DNA from 2 places in the Enemella evansiae genome. Region 2 is predicted to be linked to the other one. Evidence: predicted binding sites of a transcription regulator. Region 2 holds the regulator's gene; the other holds the start of a gene.

Region 1 (4,987 bases), on a different contig from region 2:
CCGCCAGCGGTGCACCGTACGCCGCCGAGCTGTGCCGGCGGACCGTGAACGACCGCAAGGGTGGGCATCTCGCGGTCCGCCGCAGCGATGGTCGGTTGATCCTGCGGGACACGGCCCAGACCGCCGATGACGAGATGCACTTCTTCACCGACGAGCACCGGCATCCGTTCTTCCACACCAACAATCTGTGGTGGGACCTGCAGCGACTGAGGGAGGTGCTCGTCGAGCGCCGCGGGGTGCTCGGCCTGCCGCTGATCCGCAACACCAAGACCGTCGACCCGGCCGATTCCGATTCCCCGGAGGTCTTCCAGGTGGAGACCGCGATGGGGGCGGCGATCGAGGTCTTCGAGGGGGCGACCGCGATCGTGGTGGACCGCAGCCGGTTCCTGCCGGTGAAGACCACCAATGAGCTGCTGCTGCTGCGCTCGGACTGCTACCGGGTGCGGACCGACGGCACCCTCGAGGCGACCACCGACAGCACGCCGGCGGTGAGCCTGGATTCGGCGTACTACAAGAAGATCGGCGACTTCGACGCCCGGTTCGCCGACGGTGCCCCCTCGCTGCGTGAGGCCACCTCGCTGCAGGTGCAGGGCGACTTCTCCTTCGGTGCCGATGTGGTGGTCCGGGGAAAGGTCGAGCTCGACGGCGGTGCCGAACAGCAGCGCATCGAACCCGGGACCGTGCTCGGCGGATGAGCACCGGTTGGCACCGCGTGCTCGGCTTCGCGCTCACCGGTGAGGAACTCGACCTGCCGGATCACGACACCCCGCAGCCGGAGGTGCTGCTGGCGGAGCTGGCCGGGTTGGGCTGGTCCGGTGACCGGCTCCGGGAGGCCGCGCGGCGCAATCATCAACCGACACAGCAGATGCGGGCGGGTCTGGGTGCCGCCCAGTACGCCGCGGCGATGGCCGAGGTGCGCCGGCTGCTCGGTGCCACCGGTGCGGTGTCCCGGGTGAGTTCCGGGCGTACCGGGCTGGACGCAGCCGATCGCCGCCTGCTCGCCGACCGGCCACCGCACTGGGGCTGATCGGAGCACTGGGACTGATCGGAGAAATCTCGTGTGGGCAGAGAAAAACCCCGTCACCGCACCGTGACGGGGTTTTCTGCTGCTCTGGGTCGGGGGTGGTCGAGGGTGAGGATCAGCGACCGGCGAGCAGGTCGCGGATCTCGGCCAGCAGCTCGGTCTCGGTGGCGGTCTTCTCGTCGGTGATCCCGCGCATCTTCTTGTACTGCTCGTAAGGCTTCACGACAGCGAGGTAGAGAACCAGAGCGGTGACGACGAAGCTGAACAGGGTGCTCAGGAAGTCACCGATCTTGAGGCCCCACACGACGGCGGAGCTGAAGGCCTGGCTGGGGTCGAAACCGAGGATGCGAGCAACGAGATCCATCAGCAGGGCGGCGAAGCTCTTCACCACGGCGGCGAAGGCAGTGCCCATGATGAAGGCAACGGCAAGCTCGATGAGGTTGCCCTTCATGATGAAGTCTTTGAAGCCCTTCATACTTCTTCTCCAATCAGTTCGTAGGCCCACCTTGGGCCGGAACGGCTCGCAATCTATCAGCCGGTAACCGGCGTCCCGGCTTTTCCACGCGTGTCGCGCTCAGCGCAACACGATCGAGAGCCGGCCCGAATTCTGGGCCAGACTCGGCGCCGCATCGGCCTGGACCTCGAGCAGCAGCAGCGCACCCCGACTGTCCTCGGTGGCGAACGGGCCGGCACCGGTTCCCGTGCCCGGAAGGGCCGCGACCCGGGCACCGCGGGCCACCACCCGGGCGGTGCCCTGGTCGATCGGAGTGGCCAGCACGTCGACGGCATCACCGACCCGGAGCAGGGTGGCCACCCCCGGATCGGTGAGCCGGACCGGTGCCAGCACCTGGTCGTCGGCACCGCGGCCGGCCCGCGGGCTGACCACCGAGAGCTCCGAGAGCGGCGTGCCCCCGGAGACCGGCGCGGTCAGCACCCGCCCGATCAGCGCGGCCGGGTCGGTGCTGCGTTCGGCGGGTGCGAGGCGGGTCGGATAGCTGACGACCTTGAGATCGGCTGCGCTCAGTGGGGCGCCGCCGCTCAACGGTTTCGCGGCGACCACCACGGGTACGCCGGGGTCGGGAGCGGGACGGGCGGCGAGCAGGGTGCAGAGCACCGCGGCCACCGCACAGACCACGGCCAGGGCGCGGCGGTGCCAGAGCAACCAGCGGCCGAAGCTCGCCAGGGGCGTACGCCGCGGCGGGCGCGTGCGGCGCGGGCGGAAGACGGAACCGGACTCAGCAGGCATGCCCCACCATGGGTGGCGCGTGCCGGAATCGTGCACCGCTGTCCACAGGCACCGACCGCCCCGAGAAGTTGTCCACAGGCCCCACGCTCATCGAGTGGGCCGCCATCCGCAGCGGGGCGGACCACCACGGTCGGTTACGGGAACACCCCGCGGACGCACCCTCTCGCCTGGCTCAGCCCGCCGAAATCTGCGGCTCGATTGCCGATCGGTGCCCAGATCGGTCGATTCTGCGATCGAGCCGCAGATTTCGCAGGCAGCACCGGTGGGGCGGGTCCAGCGCACCGTGGCCGGTGGCGTCCGGTATCAGGCGGAGGTGGCGGCCTTGCTGGAGCTGGACTTCGAGTCGCTGGAAGAACTGCCGGAGCTGCCCGAGCCCGAGTCGGCCTTGCTGGGCGAATCGGACTTCTTCTCCCCGGAGGAGGACCCGCCCGACGAACTCTTCGCGCCGGCGTCCTTGCGGGAGTCGGTGCGATAGAAACCGGAACCCTTGAAGTGCACGCCGACGGCGTTGTAGACCTTCCGCAGCTGCCCACCGTCACAGTTGGGGCACTCGGTCAGGGCATCGTCGGTGAACTTCTGCTGGACCTCGAGGTCGGACCCGCAGTCCTTGCAGCGGTACTGATACGTGGGCATCGTGTCTCCTTCTGGCACTCAAGCATAGCGACTGCTAATGCGGAGGTGTGAATTTCGCCATTCCGACAGCCGGTCGGCTGTCTCGGGCCCACCTCGCTCGTTAGGCTCGGGTGGGTCTCGGCCGGACCCGGCCACCGCGCACCGACCCCGCCCGAAGGATTGACTTGCGACATCTGCCGCGCTGGTTGTTCAACCTGCTGATCACCGTTGCGCTGGTGCTGGCGGCGCTGGCGAGCCTGGCGGTGGTCACGATCCGGGAATCCTTCCCGCAGACCGAGGGCAGCACGACGGTGACCCCCTTGGCCAACCCGGTCACCGTGCTCCGCGACGCCCGCGGCGTACCCCAGATCTATGCCGACACCCCCGAGGACCTGTTCGCGGCGCAGGGCTGGGTGTCCGCCCAGGACCGGTTCTTCGAGATGGACTTCCGCCGCCGCGTCACCGCGGGCCGGCTCGCCGAGTGGTTCGGCCCCTCCCAGGTCGCGACCGACAGCTATGTCCGCACCCTGGGTTGGCGCCGGGTGGCCGAGCAGGAGTTCGCGATGCTCAGCTCCAGCAGCCGGCGCTATCTGGAGTCGTACGCCGCCGGGGTGAACGCCTATCTCACCTCGCGACAGCCCAGCGACCTCGGGGTCGAGTACACCATCCTCGGCCTGCAGGGCCGTGGCGCCCGGCCCGAACCGTGGTCCGGGGTGGATTCGCTGGCCTGGTTGAAGGCGATGGCCTGGCAGTTGGACGGCAACCGCACCTCCGAGATCGAGAACGCGGTGATGCGGCAGGTGGTCGGCCCGCAGCGGGCCGCCGAACTGCGCCCGCCCTTCGACCCGCAGGTGTTCGAACCGATCGTCGGTCGGGGAGCGCCGGTGGCGGGGGAGTTCGACCCGAACGCCCGCCAGGGGCAGCAGCGCACCGCTCCGGAACTTCCCGCGGCCGCGGTACCGCAGTTGCGGGCGATCGCCGAACTGGACGGCAAGCTGCCGGCGATGGTCGCGGACCGGGACAGCGGTGGTCTGGGCTCCAACTCCTGGGTGGTCTCCGGGGAGCGCACCGCCTCCGGCAAACCCATGCTGGCCAATGATCCGCACCTGGCCACCTCGATCCCGTCGGTCTTCACCCAGGTCGGGCTGCACTGCCGCAATGTCAGCGAGGGCTGCCCGTTCGACGTCACCGGATATTCCTTCTCCGGCATGCCCGGGGTGATGATCGGCCACAACGCCGACATCGCCTGGGGGATGACCACCCCCTACGTCGACACCCAGGATCTCTACCTGGAACAGGTGCGCGGCGGCAAGGTACGCCGCGGCGAGGACTGGGTCGAGCTGGAGACCCGCACCGAGACGATCGACGTCGCCGGGGAGGAACCACGCACGATCACGGTACGCACCGGATCGCATGGCCCATTGCTCTCCGATGTGGATGCGCAACTGCGGGGTGTGCCGGCGCCCGAGACCCCCGACGGGGTGGAGAGCGCGGTCGCGCTGAGCTGGACCGCGCTCACCCCGAGCACCTCCCTGGATGCGGTGTTCGGGGTCAACGAGGCACGCAACTTCGCCGAGTTCCGGCAGGCCGCAGAACGCCTCAAGGCGCCCTCGCAGAACCTGATCTACGCCGACACCCAGGGCAACATCGGCTATCAGCTGCCCGGTGACCTGCCGCGCCGCGGGGCCGGTGACGGCACCGTCCCGATGCCCGGCTGGGATCCGGCCTACGACTGGCAGGGCCGGGTGCCGTTCGCCGAACTGCCGTACGCCTACAACCCGCCCCGGAACTACATCGTCGCCGCCAACCAGCAGATCATCGCCAACTATCCGGGGGTGCTCGGATCGGACTATTCGATGGGCTGGCGCAGTCAGCAGATCGGTGAGCGGATCAACGCCCTGCAACGGCCGATGACCGTCGAGGACAGCCAGGCGATCTTCACCGACAACCGCGTCCGGTTCGCCGACCGGATCGTGCCCTCGCTGCTGCGCGTGCCACCGGCGGAGGACTGGGTGCGGGACGGGCAGCAGGTGCTGCGTGACTGGGACCTGCAGGCCGGTCCGGATTCGGCCGGCGCCGCCTATTTCCAGTTGGTGATGAAGCAT
Region 2 (4,987 bases):
CCTCCGGCGACATCGCCGAGAAGAACCCGGGCGACTTCGTCACCGTCGCCGACCAGGAGGCCGAGGTGCTGCTCACCGAGGCCCTGCTGAAGGCGTACCCGGAGGCCCTGGTCGTCGGCGAGGAGGCCACCGCCGCCGACCCGGCACTGGTCAACGGGCTCCGCGAGGCCGAGCACGCGTTCGTCGTCGATCCGGTCGACGGCACCCGCAACTTCGTCGAGGGCACCGCCGACTATGCGGTGATGATCGGTGAGGTACGCGCGGGTGAGATCGTCCGCGGCTGGATCTGGCAGCCCGAGCATGACGCGGCGTGGGTGGCCGAGCGCGGCGCCGGTACCTACCGCAACGGCGAGCGGGTGACCCGGCGCGCGCCCGATCCGGAGTTGCTGCACGCCGAGACCTCGATGCGCAGCCTGCGCCGCAGCGCCACCCCGCCGCAGATCGCCGAGCTCGCCTGGACCGCGTTCAGTTGCGGGATCGACTACCCGAAGCTCTGCGCCGGCGGTAACGACGTCCTCGTCTACCGCGCGATCAAGCCCTGGGACCACATCCCCGGCGCCCTTCTCGTCCGCGAACTCGGCGGCGTCGCCCGGCTGATCAACGGCCAGGACTACCAGGGACAGACCGAGGGCGGTCCACTGGTGGTCGGCGTCGACGAGCCCGCCTGGCAGGTCGGCGCCGAATGGGTCGCCGGCGCCCGGTGATCGACCGCTTCACCGGCCGGATCCTCGGCGCCGGCAGTACCAGCGGGCTGCGTCTGGTGATCGGTGACTGGGCATCGTCCCCGCTGGGCTCCTTCACCGATGTGATGGTGGCGACGCCCGAGGACCGGCGGCTGCTGCTCGCACCGACCAACGAGGTGGCCGACTACGTGTCGGATACCTATCGGTTCGACGAGGTGGTCGTCGTACCGGTGGAGTTGTCGGTGGCCGCCGATCGGTGGCGGCTGACGGCCGGCGACCTGGCCTGCCGGTTGCGGCTCGGCGGTCGCACCGCGGCGGGCAGGCTGTTGCACGCCGTGCCCGACGCGATCGAGCGGAGCCGTGGATTTGCCACGATCGCCGACCCGATCGCCCGGCGGATCTTTCCCGGTGTACGCACCAGGGGCAGCGCCGGCGGCGGGCGGCGCGAGTACTACGGCGCGCATGACCAGCATCGGGTGATCGAGTTGGCCGGTAGTTGGCGGGGCCGGCCACTGGGGGAGTTGGCACCGGTCGATCCGGCGCCGCGGTTCGGTTTCAGCTCCACTCCGGTCGAGCCGTGTCTGACCCGGGTGACGACGACGATCGTGCGCGGGGGTGGGGGCTAGGTCAGTGATCGCCGGCCAGCGGGAGGCGGGTGCGTACGCCGTCGGCGGCCAGTTCGGCGTACGCGGTGCGCACCCCGGCCTCGACGCGGGCCCAGTCGAAGGGCCACTCGCCCTCCGCCTCGGCCCGCTCCAGGCGTACGCCCGACCGCACCAACCGCTCCGCCTCGGGCGGCAGGGACGCCAGCGCGGCCAGCTGGCGCACCAGGAAGTCCAGATCGACCACCGCGCCGTGACCGGGCACGATCACCGTGTCCGGACGAACCATGCCGAGCACCATGTTCAGCACCTCCGGCCAACCGCGCGGGGAGGACCGCGGACCGAACCAGGGTGCCGGTTCCTCGACCAGATCGCCGGTGAACAGCACCCCGGCCGACGGCACGTTCACCAGCACATCGCCCTCGGTGTGCGCCGCGCCGAGATGCAGCAGCTCGACGACCACCCCGCCGAGGTCGATCGCCGCGGCCACCGAGAACAACCGCTCCGGCACCCGCAGCTCATCGACCGCCACTCCGAGCGACTCGGCCTCGACCAGGGTCTCGGCATCGGAGACCCGCTCGGCCAGCGACTCGTGCCCATAGGCGGTCACACCCTCGATGCCGGCCAGTCCGAACCAGTGATCCCGATCGGCATGGGTGATCACCACCCCGACCAGCGGCTTGTCGGTCACCTCGGCGACCTTCGCGGCCAGCGCCCGGCCCTGGGCTGGGGTCGAACCGGTGTCCACCAGCACCGCGCCGGTCTCCCCGGCGATCAGGCCGATCGTCACCGCATCGGGCTCGGCGACCAGTCGCCAGACGCCATTCGCCACCGGCTGCCACTCGCCCTCACTGTGGTTCATACGAGCTAGACTGGCACTCGCGCCGGATGAGTGCCAAACTCCGGTGTTCGGCGATCGGGCCAACAGGGACGCAGGAGGTGGATGATGCTCGACGAACGCAAGCTGCAGGTGTTGCGGGCCATCGTCACCGACTACGTGTCCAGCCGTGAACCGGTGGGTTCCAAGGCGCTGGTGGACCGCTACGACCTCGGGGTGTCGCCGGCGACGGTGCGCAACGACATGGCGGCGCTGGAGGACGAGGGCTACATCGCGCAGCCGCACACCAGTGCGGGCCGGATCCCGACCGACAAGGGCTACCGGCTCTTCGTCGACCGACTGGCCGGGCTCAAGCCGCTGTCGGCGGCCGAGCGGCGCGCCATCCAGACCTTCCTCTCCGGGGCGGCCGATGTGGACGAGATCGTCGCCCGCACGGTACGCCTGCTCGCCCAGATCACCCAGCAGGTCGCCATCGTGCAGTACCCGGTGCTGTCGGCGACCACGCTGCGGCATGTCGAGGTGGTCTCGCTGACCCCCGATCGGGTGCTGCTGATCGTGATCAACTCCGCCGGTCGGGTGGAGCAGCGCACCGTCGAGCTGCCCGGACACACCGAGGAGCAGCTGTCGGTGCTCAAGACCCGGCTCAACGAGGCCGTGCTCGGTCGTGCCCAGGCCGAGGCCGCCAACGAACTGAGCCGGTTGAGCAGCGCGGTCGGACCCGAGGACCAGGCGACCACCCAGGTCGCCATCGCCGCGGTGCTGGAGATCCTCGGCTCGGGCACCGCGACCCGGGTAATGGTCGGTGGGGTGCCCAACCTGACCCGGCTGGGCGACTTCAACAGCACCGTGCAGCCGGTGCTGGAGGCGCTCGAGGAACAGGTGGTGCTGTTGAAACTGCTGGATGAGAGTGTCAGCGCCGATGATGTGACCGTACGCATCGGCCGTGAGAACGACTACGCCCCGCTGCAGACCACCTCACTGGTGGCCTCGGCATACGGCAGCCATGACGATGTCTGGGCCTCCATGGGCATCGTCGGTCCGACCCGGATGGACTACCCCTCAACGATGGCGACGGTGCGTGCCGTGGCGCGCTACGTCGGTCGATTCCTCAGCGAAGGATGACAAGAAATTCCAACGATGACTGACTACTACGAGGTCCTCGGCGTCGCCCGCGACGCCTCCACCGACCAGATCAAGAAGGCCTATCGCCGGATGGCGATGCGCTATCACCCCGACGTCACCAGCGAGGACGGCGCGGCGGAGAAGTTCCGGCAGGTGCAGGAGGCCTACGACGTGCTCGCCGACGAGCGCAAGCGCAGCATCTACGACCGCGGTGGCGATCCGTCGGGGCGGGCGAGTGCGGGCTTCGGCGGCGCCGGTGGGTTCGGCGATTTCGGTGGTGCCGGCTTCGACTTCACCAATCTGGTCGATGCGATGTTCGGCCAGCAGGCCTCCCGCGGCCCGCGGTCGCGGGTACGCCGCGGCCAGGACGCGCTGATCCAGCTCGAGCTGGAACTGCACGAGGCGGCCTTCGGCGTCTCGCGGGCGATCTCGATGGAGACCGCCGTGCTCTGCCCGGTCTGCCAGGGCGCCGGCGCGGCCGAGGGCTCCAAGCCCGAACAGTGCCGCACCTGCCACGGCCGCGGCGATGTCACCCAGATCCAGCGATCCTTCCTCGGCGACATCCGGACCAGTCAGCCCTGCCCGACCTGCCGTGGCTACGGCACCGTGATTCCCAACCCCTGCGGCGAATGCGACGGCGAGGGGCGGATCCGCGCACCCCGCGAGATCACCGTGAAGATCCCGGCCGGCGTCGATTCCGGCAACCGGATCCATCTGGCCTCCCAGGGTGAGGTCGGCCCCGGCGGCGGGCCCGCCGGCGACCTCTACGTCGAGCTGATCGTCGCCGACCATCCGCTGTTCAAGCGCAACGGCGACGACCTGGAGATGGTCGCCAAGATCCCGATGACCGCCGCCGCGCTCGGCACCGAGCTGGACATCCAGACCCTGGAGGCCGACCAGCCCGACGCCGATCCGCAGGAGGCGACGGTACGCCTCAAGGTGCCGGCCGGTACCCAGTCCGGGACCCGGCTCACCATCGACGGCCGCGGCATCCCGCAGCTGCGTGGCCGGGGCCGCGGCGACCTGGGTGTCACCCTGCTGGTGCAGACCCCGACCAAGCTGACCGAGCAGCAGCGCGAGCTGTTGCGGAACCTTGCCGAGCTCCGGGAGGAGACCAAGGTCGAGGCCCAGGTGCACAAGCGCGAGAAGGGCCGCTTCGAGCGCTTCTGGGAAGCGCTGCGCTGAGGTGACCCGACCGCTCTTCCTGACCGACCTGGCCGACCCGCTGCCCACCCCGGGCAGCGGCGTACGCCTCGGTGGTGGCGAGGGGCGGCATGCGGCGGTGGTCAAGCGGATCACCGCCGGGGAGGAGATCCTGCTCGCCGACGGGTCCGGTCGCGGGTTGATCGGTGAGGTGACCGCCGCGGACAAGCAGGGTCTCGACGTGACCGTGCGCGAGCTGCTGGCCGTACCGCCGCCCGCGCGCCGGCTCACCGTGGCGCAGGCGTTGGCCAAGGGGGATCGCGGCGAGCTCGCGGTGGAGATGATGACCGAGGTGGGGGTCGCCGAAATCCTTGCCTGGCAGGCGTCCCGCTCGATCGTGAAGTGGACCGGGGAGCGCGGTGCCAAGTCGTTGCGCAAGTGGGCCAGCACCGCGCGCGAGGCCACCAAGCAGAGCCGCCGGCTCCGCGTACCCGCCGTCGCCGGCCCGCTCAGCACCAGACAGCTCACCACCCGCGTGCAGACCGCCGACCTGGCCCTGGTGCTGCACGAGAACGCGACCGAATCCCTTGCCCAGCAGC

The links. Region 2 encodes HrcA, which represses chaperone genes, less so after heat shock. Its sites were predicted from a motif close to TTGGCACTCGNNNNNNNCGAGTGCCAA; they were not measured.
Region 1: C8D81_RS19505 (FmdB family zinc ribbon protein) is a predicted target of HrcA. The motif match lies at 2,915-2,941, and genes of this name have one in related genera.

Annotation. Positions count from the first base shown of each region.
Region 1 is NZ_SNXA01000014.1:113,593-118,579, forward strand. Features, by position in the region: gene C8D81_RS19485 (UTP--glucose-1-phosphate uridylyltransferase) at 1-695, shown strand, start outside; gene C8D81_RS19490 (hypothetical protein) at 692-1,027, shown strand; gene C8D81_RS19495 (large conductance mechanosensitive channel protein MscL) at 1,140-1,499, opposite strand; gene C8D81_RS19500 (SAF domain-containing protein) at 1,599-2,270, opposite strand; gene C8D81_RS19505 (FmdB family zinc ribbon protein) at 2,574-2,903, opposite strand; gene C8D81_RS19510 (penicillin acylase family protein) at 3,068-4,987, shown strand, end outside.
Region 2 is NZ_SNXA01000008.1:69,064-74,050, forward strand. Features, by position in the region: gene C8D81_RS00910 (inositol monophosphatase family protein) at 1-704, shown strand, start outside; gene C8D81_RS00915 (hypothetical protein) at 683-1,309, shown strand; gene C8D81_RS00920 (MBL fold metallo-hydrolase) at 1,311-2,147, opposite strand; gene hrcA (heat-inducible transcriptional repressor HrcA) at 2,232-3,245, shown strand; gene dnaJ (molecular chaperone DnaJ) at 3,261-4,430, shown strand; gene C8D81_RS00935 (16S rRNA (uracil(1498)-N(3))-methyltransferase) at 4,432-4,987, shown strand, end outside.